2 regions of the Salmonella sp. FC25216 genome follow, and region 2 is predicted to be linked to the other one. Evidence: riboswitches for the same ligand, from Rfam matches in the RefSeq annotation. Region 2 holds a riboswitch; the other holds the start of a gene.
What was found. A riboswitch is a leader RNA that binds a small molecule or an ion and turns the genes downstream of it on or off. The one in region 2 is predicted to bind thiamine pyrophosphate.
Positions count from the first base shown of each region.

Region 1 (6,359 bases), on a different contig from region 2:
TGGCGAACGCACGTTTATGTCTTTTAGCGGCGTGGAAAATCAGTGGAATGCGGACTGGCTGTCGCAGCTCAGGACACCGCGGGGCAGTCTTGTCTACCTGTCCGGCTATCAACTGGCCTCGTCCTGTGGCGAACAACTGATCCAGTGGCTGGAAACCGTCGACGATGTAACGCCTTTTATCGATTTTGGCCCACGAATCGGTGATATTACAGACGATACAATGGCGCGCATTATGGCCTGCCGGCCCATCGTCTCCCTCAATCGCCAGGAGGCAATCATCGCCGCGGAACGCGTCGGGTTCGCGACCGGTACACGCCCTTTCGGCGAGGCATGGGTAAAACGCTTTTCCGCGCCGCTGGTAGTGCGCCACGATAAAGACGGAGCGTGGTATTTTAGCGCGCAATCTTCCGGCTTTGTGCCAGCGTTTCCGGCTACCGTGGTGGATACCATCGGCGCGGGCGACAGCCATGCTGGCGGCGTACTGGCAGGACTGGCGTCAGGCTGGTCGCTCGCGGATGCCGTGCTGCTGGGAAATGCGGTGGCAAGCTGGGTGGTCAGGCATCGCGGCGGCGACTGCGCGCCCACGCGCGAGGCGCTACTCCTCGCACACAAAAACGTATAGGTCGCTACGACAATAACTGATGCTGTATTCAATAGGCCGCTGCTGCTGATCGAACGCCACCTGCTTAATCACCAGCACCGGCACTTTACCATCCATTTGAATATGCGACTGAAACTCATCATCCGGCATCCGGGCGCTGACGCGAGATCGGGTACGCTGAGGGTAAATGTGCTGGCGACGAAAATAGTCATACAGAGAAATGCCAATCGCGTCGACATCATGAATCAGATGCGCGGGCACCCAGGACTCTTCAATCGATACCGCGTCCTCATCAACATAACGAATACGTTTGAGTAAAAAGACGTCGCTGCCTGTGGGGATCGCCAGATGCTGCGCGACCTCATCCGGACAACTTACCACGCGTTTGTTAACCCATAGCGTATCCGGTTTTTTACCGCGCAAGACAACCTGCTGAGAAAACCCCCGCGCCTCTTTCAGGGAATACTCAAAGATATTATTGATTTGCGTACCGTAGCCGCGGGCGCGCGTGACGACCCCCTCTTCTTCCAGCGCCTGCATCGCTTTCCGTACCGTGATACGCGAAACGCCGGTAAGCTGGCTGAGATCGCGTTCGCCAGGCAAAATATTACCGTGCTCAAGAATACCGCTGCGAACGGCATCCTTTACCGTCTGGGCGAATTTCATGTATAGCGGCGTATTATCCGCCGCTGAAATTCGTTCATTCAGTTGCGCGATGAGCCGGGTATGCGCTTGTTCCATTTATCTTTTCCTGACGACGGGTCTGTAGGCAGTATACTACCACCACGCGTGGAAATGATGTACCGGACCAATGCCCTTCCCCACTTCCAGCGTATCCGCCTGAGCCAGCGCCGCCGAAAGCCATGCCTTCGCCTCGTTTACCGTCTCTCCCCAACTGCAATGCCGGGGCCGTAACGCCGCCAGCGCCGCCGACAGCGTACAGCCCGTCCCATGCGTATTTTTGGTACTCACACGCGGCGCGCTAAAACGCTGCTCGCCCTCACGGGTAAAGAGCCAGTCCGGGCTTTGCGCATCCTCTAAATGCCCGCCTTTCATCAATACCGCCTCACACCCCATCGCCAGTAATGCCCGCCCCTGCGCCAGCATCTCCTGTTCCGTACGCGCATGGGGTGCATTCAGCAACGCTGCGGCTTCCGGCAAATTAGGCGTAATCAGCGATACCTGCGGCAACAGCCGGACGCGTAATGTTTCTACCGCGGAGGGCGAGAGCAGCGGATCGCCGCTTTTCGCCAGCATCACCGTATCCAGCACCACATTACGTACATGATGACGCTGTAGTCGTTCCGCCACGACCTCGACAATATCGGTTTCCGCCAGCATCCCGATTTTCGTGGTATCAATGCGCACATCGCTGAACACGGAATCAAGTTGAGCGGCGACAAAGTCCGGATCTATCCGGTACACCGACTGTACGCCACAGGTATTTTGCGCCACCAGCGCGGTAATGACCGAACAGCCATATGCGCCCAGCGCGGAAAAGGTCTTGAGATCCGCCTGGATACCGGCCCCGCCGCTGGGATCGGTGCCAGCAATCGTCAGCGCGTTAATTCTCTTCATTGGCGCGCCTCCACATCCAGATGATATAGCGCATCAAGAAAAGCCGGGATGAAGCTGCCCGGTCCCTCGCTACGCACTGCCGCGGCCTGGCCTGCCAGTTTCATCCAGCAGCAGGCCGACGCGACATTGTCCAGCGCGGCGCCCGGTAACGCGCAACTGGCGGCAACGACCGCCGACAACGCGCAGCCGGTGCCTACAATGCGAGTCATTAACGGATCGCCGCCGGGAATGCTCAGCGTGCGCTGACCGTTAGTGACGTAATCTACCTCTCCGGTGACCACAACGATGCAGTCTATCTGACGCGCCAGCGCCTGCGCCGCAGGCAGTGCGGCCAACGCCGCTTCAGTGGTATCTACGCCGCGTCCGCCCAGCGCCATGCCGGCTAACGCCAGGATTTCCGAGGCATTGCCGCGTATTGCCGCCGGGCGCAGGGACAAGAGCTCCAGGCAAAATCGCCGACGGAATTCCAGCGCGCCCACCGCGACAGGGTCGAGCGTCCACGGCGTTTTGGCATCATAAGCGCTTTCTACCGCAGCACGCATCGCGTCAGCACGTGAGGCGGTTAATGTTCCGACATTAACCAGCAAGGCGTTGGCGATGGCGGCAAACGGTCTGGCCTCGGCAGGATCAATCACCATAGCGGGTGACGCGCCCAGCGCCAGCAGCGTATTGGCGGTAAACGTTTGTACGACGTCATTCGTCATACAGTGCGTAAGCGGGGAGAGCGCGCGAAAGTGTTTTAACGTATGTGCCGCAAGCGTACGGCAGTGCAGGTCAGGCTGCATGGTTCAGCTCCTGCCCGCGTGAAGAAGGGACACGAGCAGTGTCAGACTTCCCTACGCTGGCATTATCCAGATCAGGTGGTACGGGTATTTCTCAGCCTTCATAAAGAAGGGCACCCCGAGTCGTGAAGCCCCGCCGTGTTAAGCGGGGTTTCGCTATTAAGCATACTGTCTGCGCCAGGCAATGTAAATTTACAGCCAGTGGCGGATGATAATTTCAGTGTTATCAGATAGTTCTCAAAACCTATTCGGTTCTGGCAAACTTGCTGCCGGATATGTTGCTGCACGACGCTTTCGTTTACACTTTTTACGAAAAGGGGCGTGAGATAACAAAATAGCGCTTGTCAGATGCGCCACCAGCAGAAATGATACACACGACGTTAACTGACCCGCATATGTGGAGGGTAAAAGTATGAAAAGTAAGTTGCTGCCTTGCGCGCTGTTGCTTGCAACCAGTTTTGCATGGGCCGCCCCCGCGACAACGGGCATTGATCAATATGAGTTAAAGAGTTTTATTGCCGACTTCACACACTTCAAGCCCGGTGATACCGTTCCGCAGATGTACCGCACCGATGAGTACAATATTAAACAGTGGAAATTACGTAATCTGCCCGCGCCGGATGCCGGTACCCACTGGACCTATATGGGCGGCGCGTATGTGCTGATTAACGATGCCGATGGAAAAATCATCAAAGCCTATGACGGCGAGATTTTTTATCATCGGTAAAAAAAGCACGTACTTTCTTGACGAAAGTACGTGAAACAGGGGAAATCATCATTACGCTAATTAGTCATAGGATACGGCAAATATAACTTTGCTTTGGACTTCGCCAGGCTGTAGTGCTTCCCCTGTTATACGCACGTATCTCGCGGTAATGGGGAAAGTATACTGATCATTGATTGTCGCCATTTTCGTTAACCTGCTCATCAGAGCATCACCCCGTTTTAACGGCGTGGCGGCGGTGCCGTTATAAATCTGGAAACCAACGCCTTGGGCGCCATTGGTTATCGTGTTTTTCAGTATCGTTCCGTTGTCGTTCCAGTTGCCGCGCGCCACGTTAAAACTCACCGGGTTGGTGGTAACATTATAAACCCCGTCGCAATTGAGTACCAGATTTGTCGATCCCGTTTTACTGTTATTGCCGGACAAAATCTCATTTAACGTCGTATCCGGCATTTTTATTTCATATGTAGGCTGTGAAAAACGACAGGTGGTGGGCTTGTGTTTGACGGTAAACGTCAAATATTGGGAGTAGGCATTATCATTGCTAAACAACCGCAGGGCAGAACACACTATCCACGCCAAAATATTTGAGTTACATGAATTATTAGATAAAAAATTAACCGCAGGCTTAGATAAGCTGAACGAATTACCGTATACTTTCTCGCCATTATCTGAACTATATGACATTGCGGCTACGTACGATGCTTTAAGGGTCATTTGTTTATTATTCAGAGTATCATCTACCGAATAATTTTTAACTGAGGCAATTCTATCACTGCCTGTATTAACAGGAAAATCTGAACTTTCAAGTGTCAGTTTGATAAAAATTGACTGACTACTGGCACTATCTTTTATTTCAACGATATAGTCTTGTAAACTTGTCGCATAGTACATTTTATCGCCTGTCGTATTGCAGTCAAATGATCCTTGTAAATTGGGATTAAAATTTACCGTTGTTGATCCCGTTGTTAAATCCAATGTAATAGGTTGCGTTGCGCTCGTAGTTCCTTTCGGCGTACATTTTGCTTGTCCCAACAGCGGGATTAATAGTAAAAACAAAAACCCATATTTTTTCATAAACGCATCCCTTATCGGCAAATATAGACTTTATTCTCATTAATCACCTTCTCAAAGGTGATGGTACAGAACTGCCTCTGCTGTTTATTCACCGCGACACGTACCGACGCGGGAATATCATTGGTGCGAATAAATAACCGACTACCCTGACCTACGAGGCCGACGTTATTACCCGCGTTATCTTCTACCTCATAGCCGAACGATAAAGGAGAACCATCCGGACGCCGGGCGAGGAAGTACCAGGGTTTACGTCGATCGGTCTCAAATTCCGCCAGTACCACCGCGCCACGATAAGGCACTGCACCCTTGCGGTTGCCCAATAACGCAACATCGCTATCACTGTTGGAAAGATCCAGCATCAGCATATTTTCGCGATACGGCGTTAAGCTGTCATAAATAGCGTAGCCTTTGCTGTCCGTGGTTAAGTACCGATGGCCCTGCACCGCTGCGCCCTGCAGTCCCGGCGCGTTAACAATGGCAAAAGTATCCGACAACCGGGGAGCCAGCGCCACGCCGTCGGACCACGCCACGATACCGCCCTGAATATTGCCGCTGGCCTGCTGGTATTTATTCGACTGGCTGTAACTGCCGCCCACCGTCGCTATCGGCGCACGCCAGACCAGACTGCCGCCCGCTGTTGTCTCACTACCCTGTCGCTGGTGGCTCAGATTAGCGCCATAGCTAAACTGATCGCGGTTCCCCGCCACGCCGCTTAAACTGGTGTTATTCGATTGATAACCGTCATCATCGAACGTTGTTGAATTAGAAACGAACAGATCGCGCCGCGGGGTAGAAATACCGTCGCCCCATGAGAACGGAATCGAGATATACAGGTTAAAACGCTTATCCTCATGGTGATCCTCATCATATGTCTGGCTAACGGATAAGGTATAGCTAATACGTTGCCAGGAGTTTGAATAACTTAATTGATAATCTTTACCGGTTCCGCTGCGTCCCCAATAATCGCGCCACAGGCCGCTGACCGCCAGAAATCCCCAGTTGGCAGGTAATGCCTGATTGATATTAAGTGAAAAACTGTTCTTCCGACCAAAATCGTTCTGATAATAGTCGGCAATGTCATACACATCATTTTCATCGCGCTGGTAATTATTTTTATTATTCGCCCATACGTGATCGTTAAAGGTTCGATAATCCCGTGACGAATAACGCCAGGCTGCCAAAGCAAACTGCGTTCCGGTCTGCGCAACATATTTATTCCACTCTACCTGAAAACTCTGCCCATCAAAAACATCACCATTATCCTGTTCGCTATGTGAGCGCGTGGCGTCTACCGATACCGCGCCAATCAGCGTATTCCAGCCAGTACCGAGTACAAATGCAGAGTAATTATCCGACAACATTGTCCCGCCATATATCGTCAGCAAATTATTCAGACCGTACTGGTAGCTACCTTGTATAAAATCAGACTGATTACTCGCGCCTTCGATATGACTACGTCCCGCAGCAAAATCATATTTCGACACGCCCGCTTGCAACATATTCGGTACCGATGAATAAGGTACCAGATAATGTGATACTGAACCGTCAGCTTCTTTTACGCTAACATCCAAATCCGCGCCGCCGCCAGCAAGCTGCA
Region 1 is NZ_JBDGON010000009.1:118,256-124,614, reverse strand. Features, by position in the region: gene AC3G3F_RS18430 (PfkB family carbohydrate kinase) at 1-622, shown strand, start outside; gene AC3G3F_RS18425 (GntR family transcriptional regulator) at 596-1,342, opposite strand; gene thiD (bifunctional hydroxymethylpyrimidine kinase/phosphomethylpyrimidine kinase) at 1,379-2,179, opposite strand; gene thiM (hydroxyethylthiazole kinase) at 2,176-2,964, opposite strand; TPP riboswitch at 2,996-3,092, opposite strand; gene rcnB (Ni(II)/Co(II) efflux transporter accessory subunit RcnB) at 3,374-3,688, shown strand; gene AC3G3F_RS18405 (fimbrial protein) at 3,749-4,762, opposite strand; gene AC3G3F_RS18400 (fimbrial biogenesis outer membrane usher protein) at 4,774-6,359, opposite strand, start outside.
Region 1: it holds a riboswitch for thiamine pyrophosphate, as region 2 does, so the genes downstream of both, thiM (hydroxyethylthiazole kinase) here and thiB (thiamine ABC transporter substrate binding subunit) in region 2, are expected to answer to the same signal.

Region 2 (6,359 bases):
GCGTTTTCTGGACGAACAGGGTCAGCAGCCTAATCCGGCATTCGTCCTGAACTTCCCGGAATATCAAGGCGCGTCTATTCTGCTGGCGCGGGAAAACTTCGGCTGCGGCTCGTCGCGCGAACATGCCCCGTGGGCGCTGACCGACTACGGTTTTAAAGTGGTGATCGCGCCGAGCTTCGCCGACATTTTCTACGGCAATAGCTTTAACAACCAACTGCTGCCGGTGAAGTTAAACGAAGAAGAGGTGAACGAGCTGTTTGCGCTGGTGCAGGCTAATCCGGGGATTCATTTTGAGGTGGATCTGGCAGCGCAGGTCGTGAAAGCCGGCGACAAACGTTATCCCTTTGAGATCGACGCCTTCCGCCGCCACTGTATGATGAACGGTCTGGACAGCATTGGGCTGACGCTGCAACACGAAGATGCGATTGCCGCCTACGAAAATAAACAACCAGCGTTTATGCGGTAATCCTTGACGCCTTACCTGGCCTACAGGTTATGCAATATCACCAGGTTGCCACTATATCCTGTAGGCCTGATAAGCGTAGTGCCATCAGGCTTCGGGGTGGTCATCGGTCGCTAACGCCAGGGGATATTCCGGCATTTTTTATACGTCTTTTACTCGCCCGGTCATGACCAGCGTGACCACAGAAATCGCCGCAATCACCCAGTAAACGGCAAAATGGCCGAAGCTTTGCGCCACCGCGCCCTGAATCACGCCCGCCAGAATAACGCCCGTTGAAATGCTATTGGTGAAAAGCGTCGTGGCAGCCCCTGCCCTGCCTGGCATCAAATCCTGAAACCACAGCATTCCAATCCCGGCGACAATGCCAATAAATACCGCATTAAAAAGTTGCAACAACAGCAGCGCCGTCCGGCTGTGAAAAAAGAGCAAACCGACATAAAACAGCACGCCCGCCGCCACGGCGGCAATCATCATCCGCCGCTTGCCAAAGCGCTTCACATAAAAACCGGCCAGAATCATTGCCGGAATCTCCAGCCCTGCCGCCGTGCCCATCAATACGCCGGCCAGTTTATCCGACAGACCCAGCTCAACGCTTATCCATAGCGGCATATCAATGATGTACATGGTATTGCAGGTCCACATCAATGTGGAGGCGATAAACAACATACGCACATTTCTATCCTGCCAGCCGTTTATCTGAGCGAGCGGCGCATCGACCGGTTGTTCGACGCGTGCCACCGAAGGCAGCATCAGGGCAATCAGAACCAGGCTGACGGCAAAAATAACGGCGGCAATAGAGAACATGACGGTGAATCCGTAATTCAGCGCCAGCATAAAGGCCAGCGGCGGGCCGATCACCCACGCCAGCGAAAGCTGGGCGCGCATCACCGAACTAAACATCACCACTTCGCGCGCCGAACTATCGGCATACTCCCGCGCCAGCGCAAACAGTTGCGGCATGGCGGTATTGGCCAGCGACGCCAGCAGTACGCCGCAGGTAATTAAGGTTAAATAATGACGATTAAAAGCAAACAATAACGCGTTGCCGATCGCCATCAGACAGCAAAACATAATCAGCTTACGGCGATCGCCGCGGCTATCTGAGCGTTTCGCTAGCGCCAGACTGACCCCAATCCCGGCAATGGCGTTGACGGTATAAAATAGCCCCACCCAAAACGGCTGCGCGCCCACTTCGCGACTAAGAAACAGGCTTAACGTCGGCGCCTGAAGCGCGCCAGCGACGCCCATCATAAAAGCGACCAGCATAAACGCCGCATAAATCCCGTTGAGACGCCGTCCCATCGTCGTAATCCAGAGCATAGTAAGTCCTTTAAGCGCAGCCGAAATAAAAAAAGCCAGCAGGTATTATCTGCTGGCGGGTGATTTTAGGCTATAGCCTACACCAATACTCAGTCACACATGATGTCTGCAATTGGCTTCAATCGGTCGCCTCCCACTGCATCAGTTCTGCGAGCATTTTTAAGCGTTGCGGCGCGCTCAGGCAAACCAGCCAGGACGTTTTTTCCGTCGCGGCAAAATATCTCAACCAGAACTGGTACATAGCGACCTCTTCCTCTTGCTTCATCGAAAGGTATTATTGGCCTAATATAGGGATAATAAAATTGCTGAGTTTTTCATCGGAGTTCCCCTTTTATGCCCTCAGGTCGCCTGCAACAACAATTTATCCGTCTCTGGCAATGTTGTGACGGTAAAACGCAAGACACCACGCTTAATGAGCTGGCGGATCTGCTGAACTGTTCCCGTCGCCATATGCGTACGCTGCTAAATACGATGCAGGCGCGCGGCTGGCTAACATGGGAAGCGGAGGTTGGACGCGGAAAGCGTTCGCGTCTGACGTTCCTGTATACCGGACTGGCGCTACAACAGCAGCGAGCGGAAGACCTACTGGAACAAGATCGAATCGATCAACTGGTACAACTGGTTGGCGATAAAAGCGCCGTCAGGCAAATGCTGATTTCCCATCTGGGACGCAGCTTCCGCCAGGGGCGGCATATTCTGCGGGTTCTTTACTATCGCCCGATGCACAATCTCCTGCCGGGAACCGCATTACGTCGCTCGGAAACCCATATTGCCCGGCAGATTTTCAGTTCGCTCACGCGGGTAAATGAGGAAAACGGGGAACTGGAAGCGGACATTGCGCACCACTGGCAGCAAATTTCCCCTTTACTGTGGCGCTTCTACCTGCGCCCCGGCATTCATTTTCATCATGGTCGCGAACTGGAGATGGAAGATGTCATCGCCTCGCTGACGCGTATCAATACGCTTCCGCTTTACTCGCACATTACAAAGATAGACTCCCCTACCGCGTGGACGCTGGATATTCATCTTTCCCAGCCGGATCGATGGTTGCCGTGGCTGCTGGGCCAGGTCCCGGCGATGGTTTTGCCACGGGAGTGGGAAACGCTGACTAATTTCGCCAGCCACCCTATCGGCACCGGGCCTTATGCCGTGCGGCGTAATACGCCAAACCAGCTCAAGATACTCGCCTTTGATGACTACTTCGGCTATCGGGCGTTGATAGACGAAGTGAACGTCTGGGTACTGCCGGATATCAGTGAAGAACCGGCCTGCGGCTTGATGCTGGAAGGGCCGATACAAGGTGGTGAAAAAGCGATAGAAAGCCGTCTGGAAGAGGGGTGCTATTATCTGCTATTCGACGCCAGAACGCCGCGCGGCGCGCATCCACAGGTCAGAGAATGGGTGAGCCATGTCCTCTCCCCCACCAATTTACTCTATCATGCCGATGAGCCACTACAGCAGCTCTGGTTCCCTGCCTATGGGCTTTTACCGCGCTGGCATCACGCCCATCCAGGCCCAGGCGAAAAACCCGCCGGGCTGGAAACCCTCACGCTGACCTTCTATCGCGAACACATTGAGCACCGGGTTATCGCCCGTATCATGAGCGCGCTTCTGGCTGAGCATCAGGTGCATCTGCATATTCAGGAGATCGACTACGATCAATGGCACGCCGGCGAGATCGAAAGCGATATCTGGCTCAATAGCGCTAACTTTACTCTGCCGCTGGATTTCTCGTTGTTCGCGCACCTGTGCGAAGTACCGCTCTTGCAGAACTGTATTCCGCGCGACTGGCAGGGCGACGCCGCGCAGTGGCGCGCTGGCGAAATGAACCTGGCAAACTGGTGCCAGCAACTGCTGGCCTGCAAAGCGATTGTGCCGCTGATCCACCACTGGCTGATTATCCAGGGACAGCGCAGTATGCGCGGGCTGCGTATGAATACCCTCGGCTGGTTTGATTTTAAATCGGCGTGGTTTGCGCCGCCAGATCCTTAACGCCAGCTCTTGATTGCTGCCCGGCAACAAAATCACTACACTAACGCCGAACTCAACGGGGTGCCGCGCCCGTGCGTGCGCTGAGAAAATACCCGTCGAACCTGATCCGGATAATGCCGGCGAAGGGATTTGAGGCTACCTCTCAAGTCCTTTGCCACTCTTTAACTGAGGTGCAAAGTGTTAAAAAAATATCTTCCGCTTTTACTCCTGTGCGCGGCGCCTGCCTTCGCCAAACCCATTCTCACCGTCTATACCTACGACTCGTTCGCCGCCGACTGGGGGCCAGGCCCGGCGGTGAAAAAAGCGTTTGAAGCCGACTGTAACTGCGAGCTAAAACTGGTGGCGCTGGAGGATGGCGTTTCGCTGCTCAACCGCCTGCGGATGGAGGGGAAGAACAGCAAAGCCGATGTGGTGTTGGGGCTGGACAACAATCTGCTGGAAGCGGCTACGCAAACTAAACTCTTTGCTAAAAGCGGCGTGGCGAATGAGGCGGTCAAGGTGCCCGGCGGCTGGAAAAACGACACATTTGTTCCGTTCGATTACGGCTATTTCGCCTTTGTCTACGATAAAAGCAAGCTGAAAAATCCGCCGAAAAGCCTGAAAGAACTGGTCGAGAGCGATCAAAAATGGCGGGTGATTTATCAGGACCCGCGTACCAGTACGCCAGGGCTGGGGCTATTACTGTGGATGCACAAAGTCTATGGCGATAACGCGCCGCAGGCCTGGCAAAAACTGGCGGCCAAAACGGTCACGGTGACGAAAGGCTGGAGCGAAGCCTACGGTTTATTTCTGAAAGGTGAAAGCGATTTGGTGCTCAGTTACACCACCTCGCCGGCATATCACATTATTGAAGAGAAGAAGGACAATTACGCCGCCGCGAACTTCAGCGAAGGTCATTACTTACAGGTAGAAGTAGCGGCGCGTACCGTCTCCAGTAAGCAGCCGGAACTGGCGGAGAAATTCCTCAAATTTATGGTTTCTCCAGCGTTTCAGAACGCCATACCAACCGGCAACTGGATGTACCCGGTAGCGGACGTCGCCTTACCGGCAGGGTTTGAATCATTGGTAAAACCCGCCACAACGCTGGAATTCACGCCGCAGCAGGTTGCAGCACAACGCCAGGCATGGATTAGCGAATGGCAACGCGCCGTCAGCCGTTAATTCCCGGCTGGCTAATTCCGGGGCTGTGCGCCGCCGCGCTGATGATAACCGTCGCTCTGGCGGCCTTTCTGGCGCTTTGGCTGAGCACGCCGTCGGGCGCATGGTCGACAATCTGGCGGGATAGCTACCTGTGGCATGTGGTGCGCTTCTCATTCTGGCAGGCGTTTCTGTCCGCGGTGCTGTCTGTGGTCCCGGCGGTTTTTCTCGCCCGCGCGCTTTATCGACGCCGTTTTCCTGGACGTCTGGCACTGCTGCGTCTGTGCGCCATGACGCTGATTCTGCCGGTACTGGTTGCCGTGTTCGGCATTCTTAGCGTGTATGGCCGCCAGGGCTGGCTGGCCTCGCTGTGGCAGATGCTGGGGCTTCAGTGGACATTCTCCCCCTACGGCTTGCAGGGCATTTTACTGGCGCACGTCTTTTTTAATCTGCCAATGGCGAGCCGCTTGTTGCTGCAATCTTTGGAAAGCATTCCCGGCGAGCAGCGCCAGCTCGCCGCCCAGCTCGGTATGCGCGGCTGGCATTTTTTCCGTTTTGTCGAATGGCCGTGGCTGCGCCGCCAAATTCCGCCCGTCGCGGCGCTGATTTTTATGCTCTGCTTCGCCAGTTTTGCGACGGTCCTGTCACTCGGCGGCGGCCCGCAGGCCACCACTATCGAACTGGCTATCTATCAGGCGCTCAGTTATGACTACGATCCCGCCCGCGCGGCGATGCTGGCATTAATCCAGATGGTCTGCTGCCTGGCGCTGGTGCTGCTAAGCCAGCGGTTAAGCAAAGCGATTGCGCCGGGGATGACGCTGACGCAGGGCTGGCGCGATCCTGACGATCGTCTCCACAGCCGTCTGACGGACGCCTTATTAATCGTGTTGGCGCTGCTGCTGCTGCTTCCGCCGCTGGTCGCCGTGGTGGTCGATGGCGTCAACCGCAGCCTGCCGGAGGTGCTGGCGCAACCTATTCTGTGGCAGGCTGTCTGGACATCACTACGCATTGCGCTGGCGGCGGGCATTCTGTGTGTGGTACTGACCATGATGCTGCTGTGGAGTAGCCGCGAATTACGCCAACGCCAGCAGGTATTCGCCGGACAAACGCTGGAACTCAGCGGGATGTTGATCCTCGCGATGCCGGGGATCGTGCTGGCGACGGGCTTCTTTTTATTGCTCAATAATAGCCTCGGCTTACCGGAATCCGCCGACGGCATCGTGATTTTCACCAATGCGCTCATGGCGATCCCCTACGCGCTAAAAGTCCTGGAAAACCCAATGCGCGATGTTACCGCCCGTTACGGAATGCTGTGCCAGTCATTAGGAATTGAAGGCTGGTCGCGGTTAAAGATCGTGGAGCTGCGAGCACTGAAACGTCCACTGGCGCAAGCGCTGGCGTTTGCCTGCGTACTTTCTATCGGTGATTTTGGCGTCGTCGCGCTTTT
Region 2 is NZ_JBDGON010000001.1:151,377-157,735, forward strand. Features, by position in the region: gene leuD (3-isopropylmalate dehydratase small subunit) at 1-466, shown strand, start outside; gene AC3G3F_RS00675 (sugar efflux transporter) at 605-1,783, opposite strand; gene sgrT (glucose uptake inhibitor SgrT) at 1,902-2,024, opposite strand; gene sgrR (HTH-type transcriptional regulator SgrR) at 2,117-3,775, shown strand; TPP riboswitch at 3,822-3,921, shown strand; gene thiB (thiamine ABC transporter substrate binding subunit) at 3,953-4,936, shown strand; gene thiP (thiamine/thiamine pyrophosphate ABC transporter permease ThiP) at 4,912-6,359, shown strand, end outside.